DNA from 4 places in the Tatumella citrea genome. Region 4 is predicted to be linked to each of the others. Evidence: predicted binding sites of a transcription regulator. Region 4 holds the regulator's gene; each other region holds the start of a gene.
What was found. The regulator PurR, encoded in region 4, represses purine synthesis genes. The targets are predictions, from matches to a motif close to CANGCAAACGTTTGCNTG.
Positions count from the first base shown of each region.

Region 1: guaD (guanine deaminase) is a predicted target of PurR. The motif match lies at 2,311-2,328, and genes of this name have one in related genera.
Region 2: purH (bifunctional phosphoribosylaminoimidazolecarboxamide formyltransferase/IMP cyclohydrolase) is a predicted target of PurR. The motif match lies at 1,871-1,888, and genes of this name have one in related genera.
Region 3: raiA (ribosome-associated translation inhibitor RaiA) is a predicted target of PurR. The motif match lies at 2,269-2,286, and genes of this name have one in related genera.

Region 1 is NZ_CP015579.1:2,093,880-2,098,095, reverse strand. It holds gene bioD (dethiobiotin synthase) at 1-531, shown strand, start outside; gene A7K98_RS10005 (DUF1161 domain-containing protein) at 583-843, opposite strand; gene A7K98_RS10000 (DUF1283 family protein) at 887-1,231, opposite strand; gene ydfG (bifunctional NADP-dependent 3-hydroxy acid dehydrogenase/3-hydroxypropionate dehydrogenase YdfG) at 1,369-2,115, opposite strand; gene guaD (guanine deaminase) at 2,576-3,898, shown strand; gene hpxO (FAD-dependent urate hydroxylase HpxO) at 3,972-4,216, opposite strand, start outside.
Region 2 is NZ_CP015579.1:3,892,744-3,896,959, reverse strand. It holds gene purD (phosphoribosylamine--glycine ligase) at 1-122, opposite strand, end outside; gene purH (bifunctional phosphoribosylaminoimidazolecarboxamide formyltransferase/IMP cyclohydrolase) at 142-1,737, opposite strand; rRNA gene A7K98_RS18465 (16S ribosomal RNA) at 2,357-3,898, shown strand; tRNA gene A7K98_RS18460 (tRNA-Ile) at 3,973-4,049, shown strand; tRNA gene A7K98_RS18455 (tRNA-Ala) at 4,158-4,216, shown strand, end outside.
Region 3 is NZ_CP015579.1:3,248,886-3,253,101, forward strand. It holds gene bamD (outer membrane protein assembly factor BamD) at 9-743, shown strand; gene A7K98_RS15550 (IS4 family transposase) at 803-2,125, opposite strand; gene raiA (ribosome-associated translation inhibitor RaiA) at 2,421-2,747, shown strand; Phe leader region at 2,842-2,967, shown strand; gene pheA (bifunctional chorismate mutase/prephenate dehydratase) at 3,002-4,162, shown strand.
Region 4 is NZ_CP015579.1:1,836,514-1,840,729, forward strand. It holds gene punR (DNA-binding transcriptional activator PunR) at 104-1,006, shown strand; gene purR (HTH-type transcriptional repressor PurR) at 1,016-2,041, opposite strand; gene cydH (cytochrome bd-I oxidase subunit CydH) at 2,317-2,406, shown strand; gene A7K98_RS08775 (C40 family peptidase) at 2,682-3,482, opposite strand; gene A7K98_RS08780 (Grx4 family monothiol glutaredoxin) at 3,845-4,177, shown strand.

The DNA.
Region 1 (4,216 bases), 260 kb from region 4:
CGTAACAATGATGCACTGTTGCTGCAACAGGCATCGTCACTGGATTTGCCTTATCAGACCATTAATCCGTTCGCGCTGGAAGGTGATGAAATCAGCACCAGCCCGGGATGCCGGGTTGATTACGGTGTGCTCAGTCGTGGGCTGGCAGAAATCAGCCGCCAGGCTGAACAGGTGGTTATCGAGGGCACCGGCGGATGGCACTGTCTGATGAATAATGAGCAACCGCTTTCTGACTGGGTTATCAGCCAGAATTTACCGGTGGTCATGGTGGTAGGCATCAAACTGGGGTGTATTAATCACGCACTGTTGACTGCGGAGTCGATTATTGGTGATGGTCTGTCATTGTGCGGGTGGGTGGCTAACCGGATTAACCCCGGACTGGCCGAATATGCCAGTATTATTGATGTATTACAAAAACACCTTGGAGCACCGTTGGTGGGAGAAATACCCTATCTGCCCAGGGCTGAACAGCGTGATTTAACAAAATATATTGATTTGTCACGGATACGCGAACCGGAATTTGTTATTTAACGGCAGGGCGGGAGTGAGCAGGAACATTCGCAATGTTCCTGCTGCAGGCTATCAGGAAGACGGAGTACTACCGTCATCAGCCAGACGCTTATAGACGATCTTCTGAGTATCATTCTGACAATGACCAACGACCAGACCATCTTTCTGATCGGCCTGATCACTTGGCACGATATCAAGACTGAATCCGGATTCAGGAACCCCGTTAGCAATAATCTTTTTACTGATATCGGCCTTCACTGATTCACAGGATGCCTGTGCCAGCAAAGGGAAAGCAATTAACAACGCACTGGTTAACAGAACTGACTTTTTCATACTTAGCTCCTTTATGCTGATAAAACTGTTACCCAAAACGGAATCAGGGGTTAACAGGACGACCGGTACGGCGATCAAGACACCGCAGGGTATTCGGTTCCCAGTAAGCGTTAAGATTCTCGCTCTGTTCACATTTATCACGGGTATCAAAAGCTTTATCTACTTTATTAAATTCTTTTTCCGCCCGCTGATTGACTTTATGCCGCAGAGCCTGGGTATCATCCCACTGTTGTTGGCTTTGACGGGCATCCTCTTTCGTCATCGCATTATCACCGCTGTCGATAACAATATGCTGTGTTGCCGCCAGGCTTCCCGCGGCTGTGAAAAGTAATCCACCGCCAAGAATAGCACTCAGAATAACAGGCAACATTTTTGAAGTTATTTTCATATTGATTTCCTTTTATCATTTTCCGGAAAGCTATTCATTGCTGTTCCGGCCGGCAAAAGTATAACACTTTTGCCGGCATGACTACGCTATCACAGTTTGCTACGGTCAATGGCAGCTATCTAAAGCGCAGTAAGCTGTTACTGTTTTGCTACCTTCAGTCCGCCATAAGTCTGACTGACAGGCATCATTTCAAGGGTGTTAATATTCACATGTGCAGGGAGGGCTGAAACCCAAAACACGGCTTCGGTCACATCTTCCGGTGTGAGTGCCTGAGTACCGTCATAGACTGAACTGGCTTTACCATCATCGCCTTTAAAACGTACATTTGAAAACTCAGTACCGCCAACCAGACCCGGTTCAATATTGGTCACACGAACCGCAGTGCCATGCAAATCGGTACGCAGGTTCAGACTGAACTGACGCACAAATGCTTTAGTCGCACCATAGACATTACCCCCCTGATAAGGCCAGCTGCCGGCGGTGGAACCAATATTAATAATGTGACCTTTATTACGGGCGACCATACCGGGTAATACGGCACGGGTAACCAGCACCAGCCCCTTGGCATTGGTGTCAATCATGGTTTCCCAGTCATCCGGATTAGCATTCTGCGCAGGTTCCAGCCCCAGAGCCAGGCCGGCATTGTTTACCAGTATATCAATAGCCTGCCATTCTGCAGGTAACTGGCTGATGGCCTGCTCAATAGCGGCACGATCCCTGACGTCCAGCTGTAGTGGTAACACCTTGTCGCCATATTTTTCTTTCAGTTTTTCCAGACGCTCAGTTCTGCGGCCGGTAGCGATAACTTTGTGCCCTGCATCGATAAAACGGGCAGTAATCGTTTCACCAAAACCAGCGGTAGCGCCTGTGACAAGAATAATCATATCCACACCTTTTGTTCAGTTACTGAATGACAGATTACAACATAGCATTGATAGAGCGACGTTGCCTCTTAATCGTCATCATTTGACTGTGAGAGAATGTTGATGATTGCCCTCTGATGGTGCAGATATACGCGTGTTGGTGCGAATATTTGCAGGGTTTCCGGGAGAACAGGTGAGGTGTGTTTATAAAACAGCCAGGCAACCGGTTGCGGGGTTAAAGCAAACGATTGCGAAGAGAATATCGTTTATTATTCCTCGGATAATGCAAAATGGAACTATATCTTATTGAAAATAAATGAATTTAATCAATAATGATGAGTGGCACAATGATTGCAACACAATGATTGCAGTAAGCGATGATACCAGGGATAGAGCAGTCAAAGTTGTAACCGGCGTTTCAACCGGCATTTATCCCGATTACCAGATCCCCTGATGTTCCGGGGGGTGACAGAGGAAAAATATGTCTCAACCAGGCTTGCAGGCGATTCGTGGCGCATTCGTTCATTTTGTGGATATTGCCAATGAAAAACAGCCAATAACCGAACAGTTTCGTTATCTGCCAGACGGTTTACTGCTGACCGATAACGGCAAAGTATGTTCACTGACTGCCTGGAGTGATGACGCTCAGATCCCGGCAAATGCGGTGTTTACCGATTTGCGGGGCAAACTGATCATGCCTGGCTTTATTGATACTCATATTCACTATCCACAGACTGAAATGATAGCTGCCTATGGTGAGCAATTGCTGGAGTGGTTACAGCAATATACTTTTCCGGTAGAAAGCCAGTATGGTGATCCGGGTTATGCCGCTGAGATGGCTAAATTCTTTATCCATCAGTTATTCAGCCATGGAACAACCACCGCTCTGGTGTTTGCCTCAGTTCATCCGGAGTCTGTTGATGCGCTGTTCACAGAAGCTGAAAAATATGCCATGCGGTTGATCGCCGGTAAAGTCATGATGGATCGCCATGCTCCGGAGAACTTACTGGAAACTCCTGAACAAAGCGCTTTACAAAGCCAGCAGCTAATCGAGCGCTGGCATGGCAAGGGCAGGTTGGGATATGCCATTACTCCTCGTTTTGCCCCGACCTCGACTCCTGAGTTATTGCAACAGGCGGGTGAATTACGCAACAAATATCCCGGGGTGTGGATGCAAACGCATCTGAGCGAAAACCTTCGCGAGACAGAATGGGTGAGGGAACTGTTCCCGCAGCAAAGTAGTTATCTGGGGGTATATCACCATTATCAGTTAACCGGAAAACGTTGTGTGTTTGCTCACTGCATTCATTTGCAGGACACGGAGTGGGATTGTCTGCAACAAACGGAGTCAGCAATTTCATTCTGCCCAACCTCTAATCTTTTCCTGGGGAGTGGGTTGTTTAATCTGCAACGGGCCCGGCAACAAAAAATACCGGTAGGAATGGGCACTGATGTCGGTGCAGGCACCAGTTTCAGCCTGTTACGTACATTAGGAGATGCTTATAAAGTACAGCAACTGCAGAATTACAAGTTTAATGCCTGCGAAGCTTTTTATCATGCAACCCTTGGCGGTGCTCATGCACTGGATCTGCATCAGCAGATTGGGAATTTTAATGCCGGTAAAGAAGCTGACTTTATTGTTCTGGATTTACAGGCAACACCCTTACAGGCACTGCGCAGTAGTAACAGCAAGGATATTTACGAACAGCTGTTTGTTTTGATGACGCTGGGAGATGAACGAAATATTGTTCAGACGTGGGTCAACGGGCAATGCGTGTGGCGTCAGGGACAGGCAGATAACTGAGAGTATTTTATTCCGCAACGGTTATCCGGCAGGCAGGTGCATCAGACCTGCCGGAACAACCGTTACAATGTCTTCAGCCTAAAGGGCCGCCTTCAATGGTTTCACACATCCCGCCAAGCACACGCTCACCGGTTTCTTCACGCAGCTCACTATACCAGTCAGCAGTGGCCTGAGGGTCTTTACCGTGGGTCACATCACAACGCTTACGGGCTTTCAGGATCAGATCTTTAACCCGCAGATTACGGCGGTTCTGGTAACGCAGCAGGCTGTCTTCAATACCCAGGGAATGTGAAGCCAGAACCGATGCCAGTACAATGG
Region 2 (4,216 bases), 2.1 Mb from region 4:
GATTCCCGGGCGGTACCGGCATTACCCGGAGCCACATAGACTGCTTCTGTTAACGGTGACTGGGCGGCTTTCCAGGCCAGCGCATGTTCACGCCCGCCGTTACCAATAATTAAAATTTTCATCGTTACAACTCCTGATCAATTAATGGCGGAAATGGCGCATATCAGTAAAGATCATCGCGATGCCATGTTCATTGGCTGCCGCAATGACTTCATCATCACGGATTGAACCACCAGGCTGGATGACACAGGTAATTCCGACGGCGGCAGCTGCATCAATACCATCACGGAACGGGAAGAAGGCATCAGAAGCCATCGCAGACCCTTTCACTTCCAGCCCTTCATCTCCGGCTTTGATACCAGCGATTTTCGCTGAATAGACACGACTCATTTGACCGGCGCCGATACCAATAGTCTGGTTATCCCGTGCATAGACAATCGCGTTAGACTTAACAAACTTCGCGACTTTCCAGCAGAACAGGGCATCACGCATTTCCTGTGCGCTTGGCTGACGCTGGCTAACAACGCGCAGTTGTGATTCATCGACCATACCCAGATCACGATCCTGAACCAGCAGGCCGCCATTAACCCGTTTGAAATCCAGTGCTGCAGTGCGCTGGTTCTGCCATTCGCCGCAAATCAGTACGCGGACGTTCTGCTTAGCTGCTGTTACTTTCAATGCGGCTTCACTGGCTGAAGGAGCAATAATAACTTCAACGAACTGGCGGCTGATAATAGCCACGGCAGTTTCTTCATCCAGCTCGCGGTTAAATGCGATGATACCGCCAAACGCAGAAGTCGGGTCAGTCGTATAAGCGCGCTCATAGGCCTGCTTAATATCGCTGCCAATAGCCACGCCGCAAGGGTTGGCATGTTTGACAATCACACATGCAGGTTCTGCGAACTCTTTTACGCATTCGAGAGCTGCATCGGTATCGGCAATATTATTATAAGAAAGAGCTTTACCCTGTAACTGTTGGGCTGTTGCGACGGAAGCTTCTGCAACATTCTCTTCTATATAGAAGGCTGCATCCTGATGGCTGTTTTCACCGTAGCGCATATCCTGTTTTTTGACGAAGTTCAGATTCAGGGTACGCGGGAAACGTCCGGAAGGAGTTTTGTCTTCATTATTATAGTAAGCCGGCACCATCTGACCGAAGTAGTTGGCGATCATACTGTCGTAGGCGGCAGTATGTTCGAATGCTTTGATAGCCAGGTCAAACCGGGTTTCCAGTGTCAGGCTGTTATCATTAGCTTCCATCTCTTTAATCAGCAGAGAGTAATCGCCGCTGTTAACCACAATCGCAACATCTTTATGGTTCTTCGCTGCTGAGCGCACCATGGTAGGTCCGCCAATATCGATATTTTCCACTGCATCTTCCAGGCTGCAACCTTCACGGGCAACTGTCTGAGCAAACGGATACAGGTTCACGACGACCATGTCGATAGGTGCTATCTGGTGTTCTGCCATAATCGCATCATCCTGGCCACGGCGTCCCAGAATCCCGCCATGGACTTTCGGATGCAGTGTTTTCACACGTCCGTCCATCATCTCCGGGAAGCCGGTGTAGTCAGATACTTCGGTAACAGGCAGGCCGGCATCTGCCAGCAAACGGGCAGTACCGCCGGTAGATAGCAACTCAACGCCGCAGGAAGTCAGTGCTTTGGCAAACTCAACAATACCGGTTTTGTCAGAGACACTCAGAAGAGCGCGGCGTACAGGACGACGATGTTGCATAGTGAATGTAATCCCCTGGATTGGTTTCATTTATAGAAAGAAAGAAGTCTTAAAGAAATCTCTGAAAGCAAAACTACACATTTATCTGCTTTCACAAACGTCTCAGCCCCCCGTTTCTGCATGGCGGCATTGTAGCGAAAACGTTTGCGTGATGCCCGGCTAAATTTGGATTTATAGCGCTTTGTGAGTAACTTTGTGGATAACAGGGTATAAATGGCATGTTTGCTGTGTATTGCAGCAAACAGTTATTTTTTTTGAAATTAGCAGTTGCGCCTTTTTATGAACTCCCTATAATGCGCAACCACTGAGACGGCAAAGCGCGATGCGCAGCGACGTGACAGGGACTGAAGCGATTCGGTCCGGAGAAAAAATCACGAAATAGTGGTTGACTCCTGAGGTGAAAAGCGTAATATACGCCACCTCGCAGCGACAACCTAAGCGGTTGAGTTGCAACGCTCTTTAACAATTTATCAGACAATCTGTGTGGGCACTCGCAGGATTGATATCAGCGTCTCCGGACGTAAAAAATATCAAGTCTTAAGAGTGAACACATAATGAAATTCATTATGAGTGTTTTACACTTGAGCATCGCTTAACTCGTTTAAGCAAATCAAACTTTAAATTGAAGAGTTTGATCATGGCTCAGATTGAACGCTGGCGGCAGGCCTAACACATGCAAGTCGAACGGTAGCACAGAGGAGCTTGCTCCTTGGGTGACGAGTGGCGGACGGGTGAGTAATGTCTGGGAAACTGCCTGATGGAGGGGGATAACTACTGGAAACGGTAGCTAATACCGCATAACGTCGCAAGACCAAAGTGGGGGACCTTCGGGCCTCACACCATCGGATGTGCCCAGATGGGATTAGCTAGTAGGTGGGGTAACGGCTCACCTAGGCGACGATCCCTAGCTGGTCTGAGAGGATGACCAGCCACACTGGAACTGAGACACGGTCCAGACTCCTACGGGAGGCAGCAGTGGGGAATATTGCACAATGGGCGCAAGCCTGATGCAGCCATGCCGCGTGTATGAAGAAGGCCTTCGGGTTGTAAAGTACTTTCAGTCAGGAGGAAGGGTGTAGTCTTAATACGGCTATGCATTGACGTTACTGACAGAAGAAGCACCGGCTAACTCCGTGCCAGCAGCCGCGGTAATACGGAGGGTGCAAGCGTTAATCGGAATTACTGGGCGTAAAGCGCACGCAGGCGGTCTGTCAAGTCGGATGTGAAATCCCCGGGCTCAACCCGGGAACTGCATTCGAAACTGGCAGGCTAGAGTCTTGTAGAGGGGGGTAGAATTCCAGGTGTAGCGGTGAAATGCGTAGAGATCTGGAGGAATACCGGTGGCGAAGGCGGCCCCCTGGACAAAGACTGACGCTCAGGTGCGAAAGCGTGGGGAGCAAACAGGATTAGATACCCTGGTAGTCCACGCCGTAAACGATGTCGACTTGGAGGTTGTGCCCTTGAGGCGTGGCTTCCGGAGCTAACGCGTTAAGTCGACCGCCTGGGGAGTACGGCCGCAAGGTTAAAACTCAAATGAATTGACGGGGGCCCGCACAAGCGGTGGAGCATGTGGTTTAATTCGATGCAACGCGAAGAACCTTACCTACTCTTGACATCCAGAGAACTTAGCAGAGATGCTTTGGTGCCTTCGGGAACTCTGAGACAGGTGCTGCATGGCTGTCGTCAGCTCGTGTTGTGAAATGTTGGGTTAAGTCCCGCAACGAGCGCAACCCCTATCCTTTGTTGCCAGCGATTCGGTCGGGAACTCAAAGGAGACTGCCGGTGATAAACCGGAGGAAGGTGGGGATGACGTCAAGTCATCATGGCCCTTACGAGTAGGGCTACACACGTGCTACAATGGCGCATACAAAGAGAAGCGACCTCGCGAGAGCAAGCGGACCTCATAAAGTGCGTCGTAGTCCGGATTGGAGTCTGCAACTCGACTCCATGAAGTCGGAATCGCTAGTAATCGTAGATCAGAATGCTACGGTGAATACGTTCCCGGGCCTTGTACACACCGCCCGTCACACCATGGGAGTGGGTTGCAAAAGAAGTAGATAGCTTAACCTTCGGGAGGGCGTTTACCACTTTGTGATTCATGACTGGGGTGAAGTCGTAACAAGGTAACCGTAGGGGAACCTGCGGTTGGATCACCTCCTTACCTGAAGATACGTTCCCGCGAAGTGTCCACAACAGATTGTCTGATAGAAAATAAAGAGAGCAGTAATCTTCTGCAGGCTTGTAGCTCAGGTGGTTAGAGCGCACCCCTGATAAGGGTGAGGTCGGTGGTTCAAGTCCACTCAGGCCTACCAAATTCTTTCTCATACGGCGTTACGACTCCGGCTCGCATAGTTCACTATGCGTCGTGAAGCCATGCCTTGTCTGATAAAGAATTAAGGTACAGAAGTTTACCCATCGATGGGGCTATAGCTCAGCTGGGAGAGCGCCTGCCTTGCACGCAGGAGGTCAGCGGTTCGAT
Region 3 (4,216 bases), 1.4 Mb from region 4:
ATTTCGTCATGACGCGTATGAAACATCTGGTGGCCGTTGCCACTCTGGGCCTGGCACTGGTGGGATGTTCCGGCTCTAAAGAAGTTGTCCCGGACAACCCACCGTCAGTGATCTATGCAACCGCGCAGCAAAAACTGCAGGACGGGAATTTTAAAGCTGCTATTACCCAGTTAGAAGCTCTGGATAACCGCTATCCTTTTGGTCCTTATTCACAGCAGGTGCAGCTTGATCTGATCTACGCCTATTACAAAAATGGTGACATGGCTTTGTCACAGGCAACGATTATCCGTTTCATGCGCCTCAATCCAACCCATCCAAACATCGACTATGTGCTGTACATGAAAGGTCTGACAGACATGGCTATGGATGAATCTGCGGTGCAGCATTTCTTTGGAATCGATCGTTCAGACAGAGATCCAACCAATGCACGCCAGGCGTTCACTGATTTTTCTCAGTTACTGCAGAACTATCCACACAGCCAGTATGCTGCCGATGCCAGAAAACGGCTGGTCGCGCTGAAAGATCGTTTAGCGAAATTTGAACTCTCAGTGGTGCAATACTATACCAAACGTGGTGCTTATGTCGCGGTTGTTAACCGTACTCAGGGTATGCTGAGCAATTATCCGGACACCGAAGCCACCCGCGAAGCATTGCCACTGATGGAAAATGCTTACCGTAAAATGCAGCTGAATGGTGAAGCCGATAAAGTGGCGAAGCTGATTGCAGCCAACAAAAGTAGTTAATCTGAACAGTTCGAACTGAACTCTTTCAGCGAAAAAGGCAGCCATAAGGCTAATGCCGGTCACTTAAGGTGACCGGCATTGTTTTTAAAGGGATATTTCGACCTTTTCTCCCTCACTTCTCTCACATATTCCCGTTCTCGTCGTGGTGGCAGTTTCAGCATCCCGGCATTACTGTAAAAGTGTTTAAGGTGACCCGGGATGGCTCCCGGTGAAGCCCACGGCAGACCGATCAGTAGCCGTAATATCTCTGATACTGCACCGCTGAAGCTCAACTGGTAAGGCAGGTAATTTCCTTTCAGGCTGAACGCCATTTTAATCATCTGGTAACGCACCAGGTTATACGTCAGCAGTATTCCCCATAGCTCCTGCTTCACCAGATCGGGCAACCGGCTTCTCAGCGTCCAGCGGTTTCCCAGTAAAAACTGCTTTGCCTCACGATATCCCAGCTCGATTTCCCAGCGATGCTTATAAAGTTCTGCCACGTCAGTCGCCGGATAACGCATCGCATCTGTCATGGAAGTGACTACCTGCCGTTCCGTCCCGTTCACTTTCCGCCTGATTAGCCTCACTATGAGTTCTTCCGGCAGGCCTTTCCATTGCTTTCTGGCCTGAGGCGTGGTTTTCAGTCGTATCAGTTCGTCCTGCCTGCCGAGCTTTCGTACCACTTCATACTGAGTGTTCTTTTTCAGCGGCGTTAGCCAGTGGCGATTTTCACCTGCATTATGCCAGTCATGTAACAACCCTAAAGAGTAAAAGCCCTTATCAAACAGCGTAATACTGTTATCCGGTGCATTTTCTGCCAGCTGAGCGGCCAGCCGCATTTCGTTGATATCGTAGCGACCTGACACACTTGCACGCAGCAGATGGCTGCTGAGTTCCATCAGACACACCATACGAACCTGAGGATAACCGCGTTCACCATGCTGATTAGATGCTTTGCCGAAGGCCTCTGCATTTTCAGGAGTGTCCTGGGTATGCCAGACAACGCCATCAACAGCATTAAGCGTCAACCCGTGCCAGAGGGGATGTCTGGCTTCTTCGTGCCAGTGTTGTTGAGTGAGATCAAACAGGACCCGGATGGCATCTTCGCCCAGTGTTTTTCGGCGGGCAATCACAGAGCTGGGTGCGGTAAATGACCGTCCGGTCCGGTCAACAATATCCATCAAATTCACGATATGGCTCATGGGCTTATTGTTGAATATGGCCATACCGATAACCAGCCAGACCATCGACTCAAGGGGAAGTTTACGCTTACGCAGCGTGACGGTATCAGTGAGGGAAAACGCCTGTCGGATGAGGTCAGGAGAGAGCAGGTCAGAGAGGCTTTGTACTTCTTCGGGAGCAGTGAGATTAATAATGCCGAGAGCTTGCGAAAGTTCCATTTAAAAAGGGTCCATGTCTGCACATGAACCCTTTTTACACCAACCACCGGATCGGTCAAATGATCCTTAAACGATCGGCATTAAGCCATAAGGCTGCCTTTTCATTTTTGTCATCCTGTCGATAATGGCCGTTTTTTCGGTATCTGGCAATGGTTATCGGGGGTTTCTGTGGTGATTTTTACAAAACGATGTTATTGACAAAAATGGACATTATTTTGTGATCCAGATCACATTATTGTTATTACAAGCCGTTATTCTGGTTATCAATCTGATGGTAACGAGAGAGGTAAGTGCGATGATCATGAACATCACCAGTAAACAAATGGAAATTACCGACGCTATCCGCAGTCACGTTGAAGAGCGTATTACCAAGCTCGAGAAATGGCAGACGCCGCTGATCAACCCGCATATCGTACTCTCAAAAGAACCTAAAGAATTTGTCGCCGATGCGACGATTAACACGCCAAACGGCCCGTTAGTGGCTACCGGGCGTCATCAGGATATGTACGCCGCCATTAATGAACTGATTGCTAAACTGGAGCGTCAGTTAAATAAAGTTCAGCATAAAGGGGAAGCCCGCAGAGCCGCAGCCAGCGTGAAGGATATTATCCCTACCGAATAATCCAGCCACTGAAGACGCGCCATCCGGCGCGTTTTTAGTTGACGGGCTCCGCCGCAAAAGCTAATCTCGGTTTAACTAAACGCAGGAACAGTTACATGCAAACTACAATGTTTTTCTTCTCATTCTTTTTTAGCTTCCCCCCCTCCGGGAGATGATTCGTCCTGTAAGAATGAATGAGAAGACGAACAGAAAAGCCTCCCAACCGGGAGGCTTTTTTATTGGGTATAAAAATAACAGGAATACAGGTGACAATAATGAGTGCAGATCTCTCTTTAGACCAGCTGAGGGAAAGAATCAGCCAGCTGGACAATCAACTGCTGGCCCTGCTGGCAGAACGGCGGGATATCTCAGTTGCAGTCGGAAAATTTAAACTGACCACTCACCGTCCGGTCCGCGACATTGAAAGAGAAAAGCAACTGCTCGAGCTATTGATCGATAAAGGCAAGAAACTGTCACTCGACAGCCATTTTGTCACCCGTATTTTTCAGCTGATCATCGAGGAATCGGTGCTCACTCAACAGGCATTGCTGCAAAAAGCCCTGAACCAGTCACAGGAAAACACTGCCCGTATTGCTTTCCTTGGCCCGAAAGGTTCCTATTCACATCTGGCCGCACGGCAGTATGCATCACGTCACTTTGATCACCTGACGGAAATTGGCTGCAGTAAATTCCAGGATATTTTGCAACAGGTTGACTCCGGACTGGCTGACTATGCCGTACTGCCACTGGAAAATACCAGTTCTGGTTCAATCAATGATGTCTATGACCTGCTTCAGCACACCCGTTTGCATATCGTCGGTGAAATGACGCAGCCAATCGATCACTGCGTACTGGTCCCGTCAGAGACCTCACTGGACGAAATAACAACTGTCTATAGTCATCCTCAGCCTTTCCAGCAATGTAGTCAGTTTCTTAACCGCTACCCACACTGGAAAATTGAATATACAGAAAGTACTGCAGCAGCCATGGAAAAAGTGGCAGCAATGCAGGACAAGCACGTTGCAGCACTGGGAAGCGAAGCCGGAGGAAAACTCTATAATCTGCAGGTTCTGCAACGTGATTTAGCTAACCAGCAACAGAACATGACCCGTTTTATCATTCTGGCACGCAAGCCGGTTAAGGTTTCCGAACAGGTTCCGGCCAAAACAACTTTACTGATGGCAACCGGGCAGCAATCAGGTGCGTTAGTTGATGCATTACTGGTTCTGAGAAAACAGGGACTGGTCATGACAAAACTGGAGTCACGGCCTATTCATGGTAATCCGTGGGAAGAAATGTTTTATCTGGATATTCAGGCCAATGTCCACTCGCCGGCCATGGAAGAAGCGATTGAAGAGCTAACCGCACTGACGCGGTTTATCAAAATTCTTGGTTGTTATCCCGGGGATGATGTTATCCCGGTTTCGGCAGAATAACAGAATGCCAACGGGCATCGTTAACGATGCCCGTTGCAGTAATATCACTTCCGG
Region 4 (4,216 bases):
GCTCCTCCCTGTGAAAATGTGCGCAAAGAGTTTAAAAGGGTGCACCGGGAGTTGTGAACCGTTAATATTTGCAATCAACTGTGAAAAAAATTGAAAGGTCGCTATGTGGTCAGAATATGCACTGGAAGTCGTGGATGCAGTGGCAAGAAATGGCAGCTTTAGTGCAGCAGCCAGGGAGTTGCACCGGGTGCCATCTGCGATCAGTTATACCGTCCGACAACAGGAGGAGTGGCTGGCAGTTGAGTTATTCGAACGACAACACCGCGATGTGATACTGACGGCCGCAGGTGAACATTTTGTTCGTGAAGGTCGGGGGATTATCAAAAAAATGCAGGAAACCCGACGTCAGTGCCAACAACTGGCAAATGGCTGGCGCGGTGAACTGAGTATTGCGGTGGACTGTATTGTAAAACGTTCCAGGATGCAGCAACTGACCATCGATTTTTATCGCCACTTTCCCGATGTAGAGCTGCATATTCGCGAAGAGGTGTTTAACGGTGTCTGGGACGCACTGGCCGCAGGACGCGTTGATATGGCGATTGGTGCGACCCAGGCAATCCCGGTCGCCGGACGTTTCGCTTTCCAGGATATGGGGCGTCTGAACTGGCGGTGTATTGTCAGTGCTGATCATCCACTGGCAGCTGAAACCCATCCGGGAGAGGAGCAGCTTCGGGCATGGCCATCACTGGTGCTGGAAGATACCTCCAGGGAACTGCCACGAAGGATGACCTGGACACTGGATAATCAACGGCGAATGACTGTGCCGGACTGGCAAACCGGTCTGGATTGCGTTCGGGCAGGATTATGCGTGGCAATGGTGCCAGGGCATCTGGCACGGCCGTTACTAGAGAGCGAAAAAGTAAAAGAACTAAAACTGCCGGCGCCGTTTCCGGAAAGTCCCTGCTGTGTAAGCTGGGCAGAACAGCGTATTTCTCCGGCATTGCGATGGTTACTTGATTACCTGGGGGACACTGCCACCCTGAACCATGAATGGCTCAGGGAGTGAACCGGGGACTTACCGGCGATAGTCACGGAACGGACCGTCGCCGACCGAACGACGTTCAATCAGGGTCGGATGGATTTCAAGGGTTTGCGGATCTTCACGTTTATTCACTATACGATCCAGTAACATCTCCAGCGCTTTTTCGCCTAACTCACTCTTTGGCTGGTGAACTGTAGTCAGTGCCGGGGTGAAATAACGCGAGTTGCGCACGTTATCATAACCAATAATAGAAATATCCTGGGGAACGCGCAGTCCCTGTTCATCGGCGGCGCAAATGGCTCCCATGGCCATAATATCCCCGCCACAAAAAACGGCTGTCGGGAGTTGCGGTTGCGCAAGTATTTTCTGCATCGCCTGATAACCGGACTCTGGTTCGAAATTCCCCTGAACAGTCCACTCCTCACGATGTGAGATTCCAGCCTCTTCCAGAGCTTTCAGAAAGCCTGCCAACCGGCCACCACCGGTGTTTCTTTCCATTTGTCCCGGAATACAACCAATATCACGATGACCGCGCTCAATCAGGTAGCGACCGGCCATATATCCACCATGAAAAGCGTTATCCAGCACGGTGTCGGTAAAGTCACCCTGTGAAACTCCCCAGTCCAGCACGACCATCGGGATATTGCGGTTTTCTTCCAGCATATCCAGCAACTCCTGCGGATATTCGGCACACATCACCAGTAATCCATCAACACGTTTGCGCGCCATCATGGCTAAATATGCGCGTTGCTTTTGCAAATCGTTATGAGCATTACCCAGAATCAGTGTGTAGCCATGGTCAAAACATTTTTTTTCGATAGCTTCAATGATTTCAGCAAAGTAAGGCGCTTCGAGTGTTGTCGAGAGTAAGCCCAGCGTCTTGGTGTTATTGACCTTAAGGCTTCTGGCGACTGCACTGGGGGAGTAGTGCAACTCGTTTATTGCTTCCCAGACCGCTTTCCGTGTGTTTTCCGCAACAAAACGGGTCTGATTAATGACATGGGACACGGTGGTGGTTGAAACACCGGCGCGTTTTGCCACGTCTTTAATAGTTGCCATTCAGTGAGTACTCCTGGTTTAAAAAAATAAGATATTGATTTTTTATAGGTTAATCGTTTGCGTCAGCTCAGCGTTTCACTGTCTCGTCATTAAAATGAACCCGAAGGCCAGAGGAGAGTCCTGCGAAGAAAGCCGGATATAAAACCAGCAGCTGAGGAGGTTGCGCAACAAAGACCGGCAATTCTAACAAGGCTGCTGCAATAAAACGAGATTTTTGCGCAGCAGTATGGGAATATAACTATTACCCCACAATTAGTGTGCCTAAAGGAGTTCTGATGGATACCGATCTTAAGCTTGCACTGACCACTACAGTTGTAGCGTTGCTGATGATTATGGCCTTCAGTTTTACCGCCATCCTGCATTAATGTTAGCCTGCTGGCCCGACTGACCGCGCCCGGTCAGCCATATGCTGTTATCAAAACCGGTACCGGATACTTCCCGCGCCGGTTTTTGCTTTTAAGCTACAAAAAATGCAATTAACGGATACGTGTGAGGACCAGGAGAGATTTACGATTTTTTGGGTAAGCCAGCAGAATAAGGGCAGTGGCATGACAGATATCTGTCAGCATAAAAAAACTGCACCTTAGTTCGCAGGATAACCAGCGTTTGGGGTGCAGTCTGTACCGAGCAGGATGACTAATTAACGGACGGTACTCGGGGTTACCATGCGGCGCGCGCCAATGTAGTGACGTTGCCAGTATTCATTGCTCAGAGCCGTAATCTGGATGTCTTTACCGGTACGTGGTGACTGAATAAATTTGCCATCACCCAGATAAACGCCTACATGGTCTGCAGCGCCATGGCGGTGGATACGGAAGAATACCAGATCACCTTTTTCCAGCTCATCACGTTTTACCGGTGCAGCATCACGCAGATGGTACATTTCGTTGGCGGTACGGGGTATTTTGAAATTTACCAGGTCTTTGTAGGCATAATAAACCAGACCACTGCAGTCAAATCCGGATTTTGGAGAAGTTCCTCCCCACTGATAAGGCTTCCCTAACTGATCCATCAGTTTCACCATCGCTGTTGCACGCGCTTTCTGATAACGCAGACGGTGCTGTTTGCTCATCCGGATAGCGGCCAGTGTGGCAGAAGGGTGGCGTGTCGTCTTTTTAGCTGCGGGGCGATGACGACCATATTTTTTAGTTTCCGGCGTGTGATTCTTTGCCAGATGACGGGATTCTTTAGCCGTACGACTGTTTTTAACTTTACGCTGACTGGTGAAGTGTTTAACCCGGTGAATCAGGGGCTGGCGGGCTTTATGTCGGGTACTGGTCGTCTTAATAGGCCTTCGTTTACGGCGGGCATCTTCTTCAGTCACTGCTTTACGGGTGGTTTTATGAAAAGTGGCATTAACCGCAGTTCGAGGCGAAGCCTCTGCGACATTGAAAAAAAGCTGTGCTAAAGCCAAAATAAAAAGCGTGATCAGTAGACGCATAGTTGTCAGGTTACAGGTTAAATGTCCTGAAAAAATACGGACAAAATAAAAAAATAACATCTGACCTTTCAGTCAGCCCCAAAATCATTCTAATCCAGAAATTTATGAAATGTTAAGGTCTTTTTTCCGGAATCTGTTACGAGAAGTTTTTTGACGTAAAATTGAGCGTAAACAGTTAATTAAGTCACATTTTACTGATGAAGTTTCAGGCGACTGTTTTTTTCATCCCGCAGTTGTTACTGGTTTAACGCTAAATGCCATATAACTGAACTTTTATGTAGCAGATGAAAAATGTCGTTTTCACTGGCGGGTTGATATCGCTACAATAACAAAACATGTCGTTTTGTCCCGAAGGAAGTACTATGAGCACTCTCGAAAAAATTCAGACTCAGATTTCTGAAAACCCTATTCTGCTGTACATGAAAGGTTCTCCTAAATTACCAAGCTGTGGTTTCTCAGCTCAGGCAGTTCAGGCGCTTTCTGCCTGCGGGCAACGTTTTGCCTATGTGGATATTCTGCAGAATCCGGACATTCGTGCCGAATTACCAAAATATGCAAACTGGCCAACCTTCCCACAACTTTGGGTTGACGGGGAGCTGGTAGGTGGTTGCGATATCATTATTGAAATGTATCAGCGCGGCGAATTGCAGCAGCTGATTAAAGAAACTGCAGAGAAATTCCCTGCGGCAGAATAACTGTCACGGATGGTGATTCTGATGCCCGCGTAATTACGC